4 regions of the Actinomadura citrea genome follow, and region 4 is predicted to be linked to each of the others. Evidence: riboswitches for the same ligand, from Rfam matches in the RefSeq annotation. Region 4 holds a riboswitch; each other region holds the start of a gene.
The links. A riboswitch is a leader RNA that binds a small molecule or an ion and turns the genes downstream of it on or off. The one in region 4 is predicted to bind cyclic di-AMP.

Region 1: it holds a riboswitch for cyclic di-AMP, as region 4 does, so the genes downstream of both, BJ999_RS35505 (NlpC/P60 family protein) here and BJ999_RS17750 (CHAP domain-containing protein) in region 4, are expected to answer to the same signal.
Region 2: it holds a riboswitch for cyclic di-AMP, as region 4 does, so the genes downstream of both, BJ999_RS14145 (CHAP domain-containing protein) here and BJ999_RS17750 (CHAP domain-containing protein) in region 4, are expected to answer to the same signal.
Region 3: it holds a riboswitch for cyclic di-AMP, as region 4 does, so the genes downstream of both, BJ999_RS38870 (C40 family peptidase) here and BJ999_RS17750 (CHAP domain-containing protein) in region 4, are expected to answer to the same signal.

Annotation. Positions count from the first base shown of each region.
Region 1 covers NZ_JACCBT010000001.1:7,743,751-7,747,074, reverse strand. Annotated here, with positions in the region: gene shc (squalene--hopene cyclase) at 1-23, shown strand, start outside; gene hpnH (adenosyl-hopene transferase HpnH) at 85-1,089, shown strand; gene BJ999_RS35505 (NlpC/P60 family protein) at 1,169-1,870, opposite strand; cyclic di-AMP (ydaO/yuaA leader) riboswitch at 1,881-2,019, opposite strand; gene BJ999_RS35500 (MFS transporter) at 2,341-3,324, shown strand, end outside.
Region 2 covers NZ_JACCBT010000001.1:2,997,907-3,001,230, reverse strand. Annotated here, with positions in the region: gene BJ999_RS42940 (C40 family peptidase) at 1-663, shown strand, start outside; cyclic di-AMP (ydaO/yuaA leader) riboswitch at 1,159-1,357, shown strand; cyclic di-AMP (ydaO/yuaA leader) riboswitch at 1,493-1,648, shown strand; gene BJ999_RS14145 (CHAP domain-containing protein) at 1,658-2,494, shown strand; gene BJ999_RS14140 (gluzincin family metallopeptidase) at 2,534-3,324, shown strand, end outside.
Region 3 covers NZ_JACCBT010000001.1:8,483,622-8,486,945, forward strand. Annotated here, with positions in the region: gene BJ999_RS38860 (RDD family protein) at 1-326, opposite strand, end outside; gene BJ999_RS38865 (amino-acid N-acetyltransferase) at 328-849, opposite strand; cyclic di-AMP (ydaO/yuaA leader) riboswitch at 1,121-1,327, shown strand; gene BJ999_RS38870 (C40 family peptidase) at 1,385-2,326, shown strand; gene BJ999_RS38875 (transcriptional regulator) at 2,908-3,138, opposite strand.
Region 4 covers NZ_JACCBT010000001.1:3,767,143-3,770,466, forward strand. Annotated here, with positions in the region: gene BJ999_RS17745 (PP2C family protein-serine/threonine phosphatase) at 1-1,109, shown strand, start outside; cyclic di-AMP (ydaO/yuaA leader) riboswitch at 1,576-1,731, shown strand; gene BJ999_RS17750 (CHAP domain-containing protein) at 1,743-2,510, shown strand; gene BJ999_RS17755 (bifunctional glycosyltransferase/CDP-glycerol:glycerophosphate glycerophosphotransferase) at 2,715-3,324, shown strand, end outside.

The sequences.
Region 1 (3,324 bases), 4.0 Mb from region 4:
GCTACCTGGACGGCGCGACATGAGGCGGGCGCGCGGGCCGGTGGGGGCCACCGAGTTCACCCTGCACAAGGAGGTCCGGACACCATGAGCATGCCGCTCCGCCAGAGCCTTCGCATCGGGGGCTACATCCTCCGCAACAAGCTGCGCGGCCGGGAGAAGTTCCCGCTCATCGTCGAGCTGGAGCCCCTGTTCGCCTGCAACCTCGCCTGCGCCGGCTGCGGGAAGATCCAGCACCCGCACGACGTGCTGAAGAAGCGCATGCCGGTCGAGCAGGCCATCGCCGCCATCGAGGAGTGCGGCGCGCCGATGGTCTCCATCGCGGGCGGCGAGCCGCTCATGCACCCGCAGATCGACGAGCTGGTGAACGAGCTCGTCCGGCGCAAGAAGTTCGTCTTCCTGTGCACGAACGCGCTGCTGATACCCAGGAAGATCGACAAGTTCACGCCGTCGCCGTACTTCGCGTGGGCGGTGCACATCGACGGCCTGCGCGAACGCCACGACGAGTCCGTCTGCAAGGACGGCGTCTTCGACGACGCGGTCGCGGCGATCAGGGAGTGCAAGCGGCGGGGGTTCCGCGTCACCACCAACACGACGATCTTCAACACGGACACGCCGCAGACCGTCATCGACGTCATGAACTACCTCAACGACGACCTCGAGGTCGACGAGATGATGATCTCGCCCGGCTACGCCTACGACAAGGCACCCGACCAGGACCACTTCCTCGGCGTCCAGGAGACGCGGGAGCTGTTCCGCAAGGCGTTCGGGAACGGCAACCGCAAGCGGTGGCGCTTCAACCACTCGCCTTTGTTCCTGGACTTCCTGGAAGGCAAGGTCGACTTCCCCTGCACGGCCTGGGCGATCCCGTCCTACTCCCTCTTCGGCTGGCAGCGTCCCTGCTACCTGATGTCGGACGGCTACGCGCAGACCTACCGGGAACTCCTGGACGAGACCGACTGGGACTCCTACGGAAGGGGACGCGACTCCCGCTGTGCCAACTGCATGGCCCACTGCGGCTACGAACCCACGGCCGTCTTCTCGACCCTCGGCTCCCTGAAGGAGTCCTTGCGGGCCGTCCGCTCCGTCTGACCCGTCTCGCTCCCCGGCCCGTTCCGCCCGGCACCGGCGATCCGCCGATGCCGGGCGTTCCCGAGGCCTTCCGGGCGGCCTACTTGAGGGACGTCGGCCGGTACGCCTTGTACTCGTCGTCCGAGGACAGCCCGTAGTCGAGCGTCCGGTGGTCGGTTCCGTACCGGCCGCGCTGCTCGTAGGCCCAGTACGACGAGTGGTCCTTGTCGGCCCACTTCTCGAAGATGACGACGTGCCGGGTGGTGTTGCTGCCCAGGGCGTCCATGACGAGGTCGCCCTTCTTCAGCTCGGACATCTCGATGCGCTCGGTGTACCGCGACGAGGTGAGGCCGACGGTGTTCGTCCCGGGCTTGGACAGCCCCAGCGCCATGGACACGTAGCCCGAGCAGTCGGTGCGGTAGCCGTTGTGCGTGCTGGTCTGGCTGTAGGGGATCCGCTGGTCGGAGTGCGGATGCCAGGTCTCGGCCCGCGTGATGACCTTGGACCGATCGTCCGGCTCCGGCTCGGCGGCCTGCTTCTGGGGCTCGGCCTTCGTCGACGGCTCGGCCTTCGCCGGCGGCTTGAACTCCTTGTGGACCTGGGCCTGTGCTCTGACCTGATCCTGCGGCGCGGTCCGCTGCTTCGGCACGGTCTGGACGGCGGCGACCGTCTCGGTGGACGCGTGCTGCAAGGCCGTCGGCACGGCCGCCGTCACGCCGAGGACGGCGAGACCCGTCAGCGTGACCGTGGCCCAAGGGTTGGGCCGGGGAAAACGCGAGGGCTTGTTGTGCTTGCCTTTCAAAGGGGGGCTCCTTGCTTCCATGTGCCGCCTACCGGGTTAGCTGACGGGTTCGGACGTGGAAGTCGCCCTACGGCCTGAGCAGGCCGATTCACCCCAGTGCGGGTTGGGTCCCCGGCTCCGCGCCATGGCGGACTCGGCGGGTGCCGCTGAGAGAGAGCGGCGCTGACGATGTGCGGGCCCGGTCGACGAGGGGGTCGCGGGCCTTGTTGCGCGGGGATGGCACCCCGGCCCACCTGAGTGGGACAAAACGCCTGGAAGGCGTCTCGAAGTGGCAAAGGTACTGAAATCACCAAGGGACGGCAAGGTCCTCGCAGATCATTTCCGCAGCTCAGTGCCCTGCCGACCCGCGCGAACCCCGCCGCCCAGGGGGATCCGAGGGATCGGCCGGTTTTCGCCGCCCCCATAGACGGAGGAGAAACCTCCAGTTACTATCTGGAGGAAGATCCTTCGTTTAATGGGAGGTGGGTTCCATGACCGCCATCACGGCGCGGACCGCGTCCGGCCCGTCCGCGGGCGCCCCGAACCGGCGCTGGGCGGCGCTGGTCGTGATCGCCGTCGCGCAGCTGATGATCGCCCTCGACGCCACGATCGTGAACATCGCGCTGCCGACGGCCCAGCACGCGCTCGGCTTCGGCGACGCCGACCGGCAGTGGGTGATCACCGCCTACACCCTGCCCTTCGCCGGGCTGCTCCTGCTCGGCGGCCGGATCGCCGACCTGGTCGGGCGGCGCCGCAGCTTCCTGGCCGGGCTGGCGGGGTTCGCGATCGCCTCGATGATCGCCGGAGCCGCGCCCGGCTTCGAGGTCCTCGTGGTCGGGCGCGCCTTGCAGGGGGCGTTCGCCGCGCTGCTCGCGCCCACCGCCCTGTCCCTGCTGGCGGTGACGTTCACCGAACCCAAGGAGCGCGCGAAGGCGTTCGGCGTGTACGGCGCCGTGGCGAGCAGCGGCGCGGCGGCCGGGCTGCTGCTCGGCGGCGGGCTGACCCAGTACGCCGACTGGCGCTGGTGCCTCTACGTCAACGTCGCGATCGCCGCGGCCGCGTCGGTGGCGGGACGCATCGTCCTTCCGGCGCCGCCGAGCTTCCCCGGGTCGCGCCTCGACTGGATCTCCGCCGTCCTCGTCACCGGCGGCCTGGCCGCCGTCGTGTACGGTGCGGGCGAGGCCGCCCCGCACGGCTGGGACGCGTGGCAGACCACCGCGCCGATGGGAATCGGCGCCCTGGCCCTCGCCCTGTTCGTCGTGCGCCAGGCCACGCACGGCGCGCCGCTGCTGCCGCTGCGGATCCTCGCCGACCGCAACCGGGCCGGCGCCTACGTCGCGGTGGCCACCGCGGTCGTCGGCGCCTTCGGGGTCTTCCTCACGCTCACCTACTACCTCCAGGTGGTCGCGCACTTCTCCCCGATGCGCACCGGGCTGGCGTTCCTGCCGATGGCCGTCGCGAACTCCGCGAGCGGC
Region 2 (3,324 bases), 770 kb from region 4:
GTCGGCAGCAAGGACCCGCAGTCGATCCTCGACCAGGCCGCCGTCTTCTCGCACCTGTCGCAGGAGCGCAGCTCCCAGCTCACCCAGTTCCTCGCGACCGCCCAGCGGCTCCGCCGCGAGCAGTCCCAGGCGAAGTCCGCCTACGACGAGGTGAAGTCGAAGCAGGACGAGCTGAAGAAGCAGAAGCTCGAACTCGACAAGCAGGTGAAGAAGCAGAAGGCGATCGTGCGCCGGCTCAGCCCGAACACGCCGTCGGGCTCGGGCGGCCCCGGCGGCGGCACCGGCGGCACCTACAACGGGCCGGCCAGCGGTCCGGCCCGCGCGGCGCTCGACTTCGCCTACGCCCAGCTCGGCAAGCCCTACTCCTACGGCGCCGAGGGCCCTGGCTCCTACGACTGCTCCGGCCTCACCATGAAGTCCTGGGCCGCCGCGGGCGTCGGCATCACCCGCACCACCAACTCCCAGTACGCCGCGACCAAGCGGGTGGCCAAGAGCAACCTCCAGCCGGGCGACCTGGTGTTCTTCAGCAGCCTCGGCCACGTCGGCCTCTACGTGGGCGGCGGCAAGATGATCCACGCCCCGCACACCGGCGACGTCGTCAGGATCGCCGACATCACCTCCGGCTACTACCTGAGCAACTACTACGGCGCAGGGCGCCCCTGACGCACCGCCCCGACACCCCCGCCCCGCGGGCGTGACGGAGCCTCATCGACAACGGACCAGGCCTGACCTGGTCCGTTGTTGGTTTTGGGGGGGTTTGCCTTCCTTTGGGGTTTTGGTACCTTGTCACCACTCACGGCGCCCTCCAGACGCCGCGGCCCCGCGGCGCCCACCCGGCGCCCCGGCCCCACGCGGCGCATCCAGCACCCGCGTGACGGCGGCGCGATCCACGTGCCGCTCCCCCAGGGCGGCACGCCCCACGTGCCGTCCCGCGGCGCCCGAAGGCGCCGCACGGTCTCGACGCAGACCGGCCTGTCCCGTCCACCGTGCGCACGCTCGCAGCGTGCATGGCGCTGAGCGCGCAGCCGCGGTGGCCTACACGGGGCAGATCCCCGGACGGTCCCGGAGACGGGCCGCCGTCCACCCACAACATCAGGCGCCGCTCGTTCGCACGCGGGAGACAGGTCCCGCGCCGGGCCCCATCTCGCCCCCAGGATCGCAGCGGCAGCGCCGAATCCGCTTCAGTGCGGAACCGGGGACCCATATCCGCCGGAGTTCGGACAACGTCTCCGAACGGGCATTCCGGCACCCGGGGTGAATCGGCGCGTCTCTCTCCGCAGTCCGGTGGGAGCCGCCGTAGGGCCACTTCCACGCCCGAACCCGTCAGCTAACCCGGTAGGCGTCTGGAAGAGAAGGAGTGAATCCCGCAGCGTTACCTGGGGCGTGGCCGCCACGCGGCCACGCCCCCACCCCCTGCACTCCGCGGGCGTCCGCGCCCGCCGAGATTCCCCATCCGAACCGGCGTGCCCGCCCCCGGGCACGTCACCGCCGAGTCCGCGGACCGCCGTGCCCTGCATGCGCGGCCGTCGTGGAACCGGGGACCCACTGCGTCCTTTTTGGGGTGAATCGGCCTGCCTTCACGGGCCGTAGGGCGGCTTCCACGCCCGAACCCGTCAGCTAACCCGGTAGGCGGCATGGAAGTCGAGGAGATCCCCCCGTGCCACGCTCGCACTGCAAGAAGACCCCCGGCAGGCACCGCAAGCCGAACTCCCTGTCCCTCACGTGGCGGACGACCGGCGGCGTGGTCGTCGGCGCCGCCGTGATCGGCACCGCCGCGGCCACCGCCCAGGCGTCGGTCCTGCCGTTCGGTTCCGCCCCGGCCCGGCCCGCCGCCGCGGCCGACCTGGCCCCGGGCCTGACGGCGCACGGCGACCCGTCCAGGCTCACGTCCCGGCGCTCGTCCGAGGACGAGCCCGAGACCACCGGCCCGAAGGCCCCGGCGAAGAAGAAGGACCGGCCCGCGCGGCCGCAGGCGACGACCTCCGCTAAGGCCGCCGCGAAGTCGCGGCCCACCGCCGCGCAGGCCATCGGGCTCGCCCGCTCGCAGGTGGGCGTCGAGGAGGACGGCGGCGGCGAGACCAAGTTCCAGGAGTGGTACATGGCCACGTCCCGCGCGCAGGAGACGCTCGCGCGCGACGGCGGCTCCCTCGACGGCTACGGGGACGCGAACTGGTGCGACATGTTCGTCTCCTGGGTGGGCGAGCAGATCGGCTTCACCGACCAGATCGGCAGCGACGCCTGGACGGTCGCCCACGCCCGCTGGTTCCAGGAGCACGGCCGCTGGGGCACCGAGCCGAGGCCCGGCGCGATCGTCTTCTTCGCGTGGGACGGCGGCGAGTCCGTCGACGACATCCAGCACGTCGGCATGGTGATCAAGAAGGTCGACGACGGCACGATCGAGACCGTCGAGGGCAACACCGACAACGCCGTCCGCGTAAGGGAACGTTCCACAGACGTCGTCGTCGGCTACGGCTACCCGGACTACCGGTCGTGACGGCGCCCCCCGTCCCGCGCCCTGCATAGGATCGCGCCCATGGAGGAAGGCCCCGGGCAGGACGCCCCCGTGACGCGGCGCAGGGTCCTCGCCCTCGGCGCGGGCGGGATCGGCGCCCTCCTCGCCGGCGGCGCCGGCCTGGCGGGCGCGCGCTCCGGCGGCGGGGCGGCGGGCGCCGGCGCGCGCCCCACCTCCCGGGCCGCCGGGACCTTCAGCCCGCACACGGCCGCCGCCGTTCTCACCAACCGCGCCCGCGCCGTCCGCGACGGCGACCGCATGGCGTTCCTCGCCACGGTGGGCGACGCCCCCGCCGCCTTCCAGGACGCCCAGTCCCGCGTGTACGGGAACCTCCGGAAGCTCCCCCTGGAAGGCTGGCGGGAGCGCATCGTCACGACCGAGGCCGTGGACGGCGGGACCGCCGTCGTCCGCGTCGAGGTGCGCTACCGGCTGCGCGGCTTCGACCGGAGCGACGTGGCCCGCACCCGCTACCTCACGCTGGCCCCGCGCGCCGGGACGTGGACGATCGTCGGCGACGGGACGTCCCGCGGCCTCGCCGACGACACCGACATCTGGGACTGCGGCCCCCTGACGGTGGTCAGGGGCCGCGCCGGCCTCGTCATCGGGGACGGCGCCGGCCTCGACGGCATCGCCGGGCGGCTGGACGCGGCCGTCCCGGGCGTCACGTCCGTGGTCGGCAAGGGGTGGGCGCAGCGGGTCGTCGCGCTCGTCCCCGCCGACGCGACCCTCGCCTCCGCGCTCGCAGGCCCCGGGCAGAGCCTCGGCCAGATCGCCGCGCTCGCCACCGTGGCCCCGGCCGCCGGGGGAGGCCG
Region 3 (3,324 bases), 4.7 Mb from region 4:
CCGATCGTCACCGGGAGGACGAGCGCGAACCCGAAGACCGCGACGAGCGCGTTGTCGATGATTCGCGCTCCCGCCCTACGGTGGATCGGCGCCAGCACCGGCTCACCGCCGTCGTCGTAGGAGCCGTAGTCGTCGTAGGCGGGCTGCTGGTTCCACTGCTCCTGTTGCGGCTGCCATTGCTGCTGGGACTGCTGCTCCCACTGCTGCTGGGACGACCGCTGCTGTGGTTGCTGCCACTGAGAACCTTGGTACGGAGGCGGCGGGCCGTAGGAACCCTGCCCCTGCCGGGGCTGGTAAGGCCGCCCGCCGTGGGGGGAATCGCTCATCTCAGTCCTCCAGGCGAAGCAACATCCGGGTGTTGCCCAACGTATTCGGCTTGACCCGGTCGAGGTTCAAGAACTCTGCCACGCCTTCGTCGTAGGAGCGGAGAAGTTCTTCGTACACCTCTGGCGCCACCGGAGTCCCCAGGATCTGCTGGAAGCCGTGGCGGGCGAAGAACTCCACCTCGAAGGTAAGGCAGAACACCCTTCGCACGCCGAGTTCACGCGCGTTCTCCAGGAGGCGGGTCACGATCCGGTGCCCGATTCCCCGTCCCCCGCATCCTTTGTCCACGGCGACCGAACGGACTTCCGCGAGGTCCTCCCACATGACGTGGAGGGCGCCGCAGCCGACGAGCGGCCCCGGCGTCCCGTGCTGGACGTCCTCGGCGACCCAGAACTCCTGGACGTCCTCGTACAGCTTGACCGTCGTCTTCTTCAGCAGGCGACGCCCCGACCCGGCGTACAGGTCGACGAGCCTGCGGATCTCCTGGACGTCGGCGGTACGTGCACGCCGGATCACGACTTCCACAAGCAGGCGAGATTATCGAACGCCGCGTGCTCGCCGGGCGACGCCCTCCGTCCAACCGTGCCGAGCACCGCGCGCAAGTGACTAGATAAAAGAGACTAGGCACTGCCGAGGGGGGGTCGAAAAGTGAGGCAGAACACAGCGCACGGAACGCGACCCATCCGGCGATTCCCTCGTTCACCGCGCAGCGCGACCTGCGAATTCGCATGTTCTGGTTGGCATCCAATGCGGGGTCCGTTAGTGTCCATCGCTGACGTCGGCCCACCGTAGGACGGAGGCCGCACCGCCGAGTCCCACGGGTCGCAACCAGCTGCCCGGGGAGCCGGGGACCCACTTTCGGAGCGTTTCGGGGAATCGCCCTGAGCGACCACCGTGAGGGGTGAATCCGCAGTCGCGGGCGATCGGTTCGCCCACGGACGCGGACGGGCCGCTCCGGCCCCAACCCGTCAGCTAACCCGGTAGGCGGCTGAGGAGAGGAGTATTCGTGAAGCGATCGCGGCATGCTTCCCTTTCACACTTCCGTGGGCGCGCGGCCATCATGGTCGGCGCGCTCGCCGTCGTTTCGGCCGCTCCGCACGCGATCGCCCCGCATGCGATCGCCGTCGCGCACGCCGACCCCGAGCCCTCCGCCAAGGAGCTGAGGACGAAGGCGCTCAAGCTCGCCGACCAGCTGGAACAGCTCACCGAGCAGTACAACGGGCTGAAGGTCAGGCTCGCGCAGTCGCAGCGCGCCGCCAAGGTCGCCACGGAGAACGCCAAGCGCCAGGAGAAGACGCTGGAGGCGCTCCGCCAGAAGGTCGGATCTCTCGCGGCGACGAGCTACATGCAGGGCGGCTCCGACCCCGCGGTCTCGTTCGTCGCCTCCCAGGACCCGCAGTCCATCCTCGACCAGGCCGCGACCCTCCACTACTTCGCCAAGCAGGACAGCACCCAGGTGCTCGGGCTGATGCAGGCCATGCAGTCCGCTCAGCGTGCCCGCAAGTCTGCCGAGGCCCGCGCCAAGCAGGTGAAGGCCCTGAAGACGCAGCTCGACTCGCAGCGCACGAAGATCACCGACGCCTACGAGAAGATCCGCGGCAAGCTCGTCGACAAGGACCCCACCCAGCTCGCCAAGCTCCCCGTCATCGGCACCGGCAAGGCCGCGCAGGCGCTCCGGTACGCGATGGGCAAGATCGGCCGCCCGTACGTGTGGGGCGCCGCCGGCCCGACCACCTTCGACTGCTCCGGCCTCACGATGTGGGCCTACAAGCAGGTCGGCATCAACCTGCCGCACTACACCGGCAGCCAGTGGAACGCCGGGACGCACGTGTCGCGCGGCGATCTTCAGCCGGGCGACCTCGTCTTCTTCTACTCCGACCTGCACCACATGGGGATCTACGTCGGCGGCGACAAGATGCTGCACGCCCCGCACACCGGGGACGTCGTGAAGATCGCCTCCATGAACGGACGCCCCTTCGCGGGCGGCGTCCGGGTCGCCTAGCTGTGTTCCAAAGTCCCGGCCCACTTCGCTCGCCTGGCGGCTCGCTACGTGACCGGGCCTGGGCGAACGCGGCATCGCTTCGCGATCAGCCCGGTTTCGCTCGCCTCCGGCTTCGCTGCACCGGGCAGGTCACGCGTTCGCGCGCGTGCCCGAGGCGACTTCGAGAAAGGCCCTAGAACCCCGCCACCGCACCCGTCGACTCTGTGAAGCCGATCGACCATCGTGGGGCCGACCGCGCCGCCCTGGTCGGCCGAGGTGCGTCGATCAGGCCCGTCGCGAGGTCGGTCAGTGCTGTCGGAGCCGACCCGTCACGCCGACCGGGTTCGCGGTGCCGTTCACCATGCTGAACTGATCGGGCCGGGGCGCGCCGGCCAGAGCCGTCGCGGGGCCGGGCTCGCCGGAGATCGAGGCGGGCAGGGTGGGCCTGTCAGGCCCGAACGCCGTCCGCGGCGACGCCTTCTGCAGGGACCTACCTGCCAGGGCGCGGGCGCCGCCGCTGCGGGGTCGGACGGAATTCGGATGAGCCGCCGTTTCTCCGGATGACGCTCGCCGTCCCCTGGCGAGCGTCGGGGGGTGCATCGCTAGATGAGCTGCCTCCGGGCCGCCCACACCACGGCCTCGATAGGGGTGTTGACCTCCAGCCGGTCGCAGATCGTCCGCAGCCGGCGCCGCAAGGTCCGAGCGCTCAGTTCCAGCTTGCGTGCCGCCACATCGGCGGTGACACCGCTGGCGATCTGGGCGAGCAACCGGATCTCTTCCTCGCTCAGCCCGAAATCGTCGGTGCCACGACGTGCGAGTGTGGCTGTTTCCACTCCGTCCTCCCTCGTCCGTGGTGATGACCGCGGGGATGCAGCCGTCCGCTGCACAGGCACGGGTTGGACCTCGATCTGTACGCGCGTTGGGTTGCCGGGTCCGGACCCTTCCGGACTTAGATCATCGGATTCCTTTTCTGTCTCACGCGCTTGGCCGGAGGTGGCCGCATGGCCGATTGCGGGGGT
Region 4 (3,324 bases):
AGCGGCTCGCCCTGATCGGGTTCGGGGAGTGGGACCTGGCGACCGGGGAGGCGGACTGGACGCCGCAGATGCTGGCCAACTACGGCCTCTCTCCCGACGAGGTGCCGCCGATGCCGCACGACCTGCCGAAGGTCGTGGCCGACGACGACCTTCCGCTGGTCGAGGAGGCCGTCCAGACGATGTTCTCGCGCCGCGAACCGGTGGAGGCGGAGCACCGCGTGACCGGCCCTGACGGGGCGCCCCGCCATCTGTGGGTGTTCGCCGAGCCCGTGCTCGGCGAGTCCGGGCTGCCCGTCTCGATCAACATCGTCTCGCAGGACATCACCCGGCGGCGCGGGGTGGAGCACGCGCTGGCCGAGACCCGGCGGCAGATGCTGCGCCAGCAGGCGCGGACGGCGCAGGAGCGGCGCGTGGCGGTGACGCTGCGGCGGGCCATCCTGCCGGACGAGGACGAGGTCGAGCAGCTCCCGGGCATGCGCACCTCGATCCGCAGCATGGCGGCGGAGAGCACGGCCCGTATCGGCGGCGACTGGTTCGCGACCCGTGCGCTGCAGGACGGGCGGGCGATGTTCGCCATCGGGGACGCCGCCGGGCACGGGCTGCCGGCGGCGGCGGCGATGGCGCGGACCCGGAACGGCCTGCTGGGCCTCGCCTGCACGGGGGAGCGGGCGGGACGGCTGGTCGGCTGGCTGAACGAGCTGATCGGCGCCATGGACCCGCCCGCGACGGGCACCGCCATCGTCGCCCACTACGACCCGTCCCGGCACCTCCTGGAGTGGACGTGCGCGGGCCATCCGCCGCCGATCCTGGTGCGGGACGGGCGGGCGACCCCGCTGGAGGTGGTCCGCGACCCGATGCTCGGCGCCATGGCCGGCTGGGAGTACACGACGATCACCACCGGGCTGAAGCCGGGCGACATGCTCTTCCTCTACACCGACGGCCTGGTGGAGCGCAGGGACGCGGATCTGGACGAGCGGATCGCCCGCCTGACCCACATCCTGCAGGACTCCTCCACGCGTCCCGACCGGGTGCTGGACGAGGTTCTCGCGCGGATGGAGCACGACCGGGCGGCGGACGACACCACGCTCTTCGCCATCCACGTGGAGTGATCGTCCGAGCCTCGCGGTGACGAACCGCACGCCTGACCAGCGGAGATCGCCGAATGTGACGTGCGCCTCACCCGGAGGGGCGGGCGGGTGGTGGAGACCGGGGGCGGGAGTGCCGGCCGCCCCCCATTCGATCTTCTTTACCTTTTCCCGAAGGCCCGGTAAGTACGGCGGGCAAGGGGCTGAGGGGCGTCTCGACAAAGATCGGGAAGAGGCGGCGCCGTCCCGGTGTTGGGAGTCTCTTGGAAGGGCCTTGAGCAGGCAAGACTTTGCTTTATGCCTGGTTTGCTTTTCTTGAGAAGGTTGGTACCTTCGATCCCGAATCACGCAACGCGTCCCATGCGTTGCCACCGGCCGCACCATGCGCGGCCGAGGATCGCGGAGCGGAATCCGCACGCGATGCGCGCCAGTGACGCGCGCCCCCTCATCAAGATCTGTCAGTGAGAAATCCGTAAACCTGCACCGCTCGCGCGGTGCGAGGCCGAGTCCGTCCGGTCAGTGCGACCGGAACGGAGCCGGGGACCCACGTTTCTGGGGTGAATCGGCGCGCCCGAGAGTCGCGCCGTAGGGCTGCTTCCATGCCCGAATCCGTCAGCTAACCCGGTAGGCGCCATGGAAGACAAGGAGATTCCCTGCATGTCCGGTCTTTTCGATCGACTTTCGCTCAACCGCCTCAGCCCCGAGGACAAGGCCGTCGGCGTCGCCGTAGGCGCGGTCCTGGCGGGCGCGGTCGGGCTCTCTGTGGTCAACCCCCTCGCCGGCGGCCGCGCGGTCGCCGACACCTCCACCCAGACGGCGGTGGTCGCCGAGCAGGGCACCACCGCGCACAAGTCCTCCAAGGCCAAGACGGTGAAGGCCGAGAACGCCGCGGCCGAGGCCCGGCGCGAGGGCTTCAAGGTCCCCCCGCACGCCGTCAAGCCCGCTGAAGTGATCAAGCTCGCGCAGAAGCAGGTCGGCATCCACGAGGGCAAGGGTGGTGAGACCAAGTACCACAAGTGGTACGTCTCGACTCCCCAGGCAAAGGCCACCGCCAAGCGCGACGGCGGCTTCTCGGTCAAGGAGTACAACGGCGCCCAGTGGTGCAACATGTTCGTCTCCTGGCTCGGCGCCCAGACCGGCGTCAAGAACATGGGCTGGGACGCCTACACCGTCCAGCACGCCAGCTGGTTCAAGCAGACCGATCGCTGGGGCCACACCGCCAAGCCCGGCGCCGTGGTGTTCTACGACTGGCAGGACGGCTCGAAGGCCGGCATCGGCGACATCGACCACGTCGGCATCGTCGTCAAGGACAACGGCAACGGCACCATCTCCACCATCGAGGGCAACACCGACAACGCGGTGCAGAAGAAGGTCCGCGACAAGTCGCAGGTCGTCGGCTACGGCTACCCCGACTACGCCCGCTGACGCGACGCCCTACGAGACGGCGCACGTGTGACGAAGGCGCCCGGCCTCCCGCCGGGCGCCTTCTGGCGTTCCGGGTGTTGTGCCCAATGCCTCCGCTGACGGTGGGTAATGCTAAGCGTTGACAGCCTTTGATCCCCCTTGGAGCTCAGTGCGGAGTTCCTGGATAGGTATCCAGCACGCCGGAGTCTGCGGAGGGGGATGCCCATGGCGGTGCGCCCGGATGTCAGCGTGGTGGTGATCGCCTACAACGACGCCCGGAGGCTTCCGCGGGCGGTGGCCTCGGCGCTGGCGCAGTCCCTGGGCGGCGTCGAGACGTTGATCGTCGACGACGCGAGCACCGACGGCACGGGCGAGGCCGCCGACCGGCTCGCCGCAGCCCATCCGGGGCGGGTCCGGGCCGTCCACCTGCCGGTCAACTCCGGCGGCTGCGGCCGCCCCCGCAACACCGGGATCGAGGCGTCCACCGGCCGGTACGTGATGTTCCTCGACAGCGACGATCTGCTGGACCGGCACGCCTGCCTCAACCTCCTCGCCGCCGCCGAGGACACCGGCGCCGACATGGTCTCGGGGCTCTGCGACCGGATCTTCCTCGACCTGCCCGAGGGCGCCAAGGGGCGGATCCGCCCCTGGTACCCGTGGCTCTACCGGCACAGCGTCGTCTACGACTCGCTGAGCGAGAACCCCGATCTCCTCTACGACACCCTCTCGACCAACAAGGCGTACCGGCGCGGCTTCCTGGAGGAGCACGGGCTGCGGTTCGTCGAGCGGCTGCACTACGAGGACCTGCTGTTCACCGCCGAGGCCTACCTGGAGG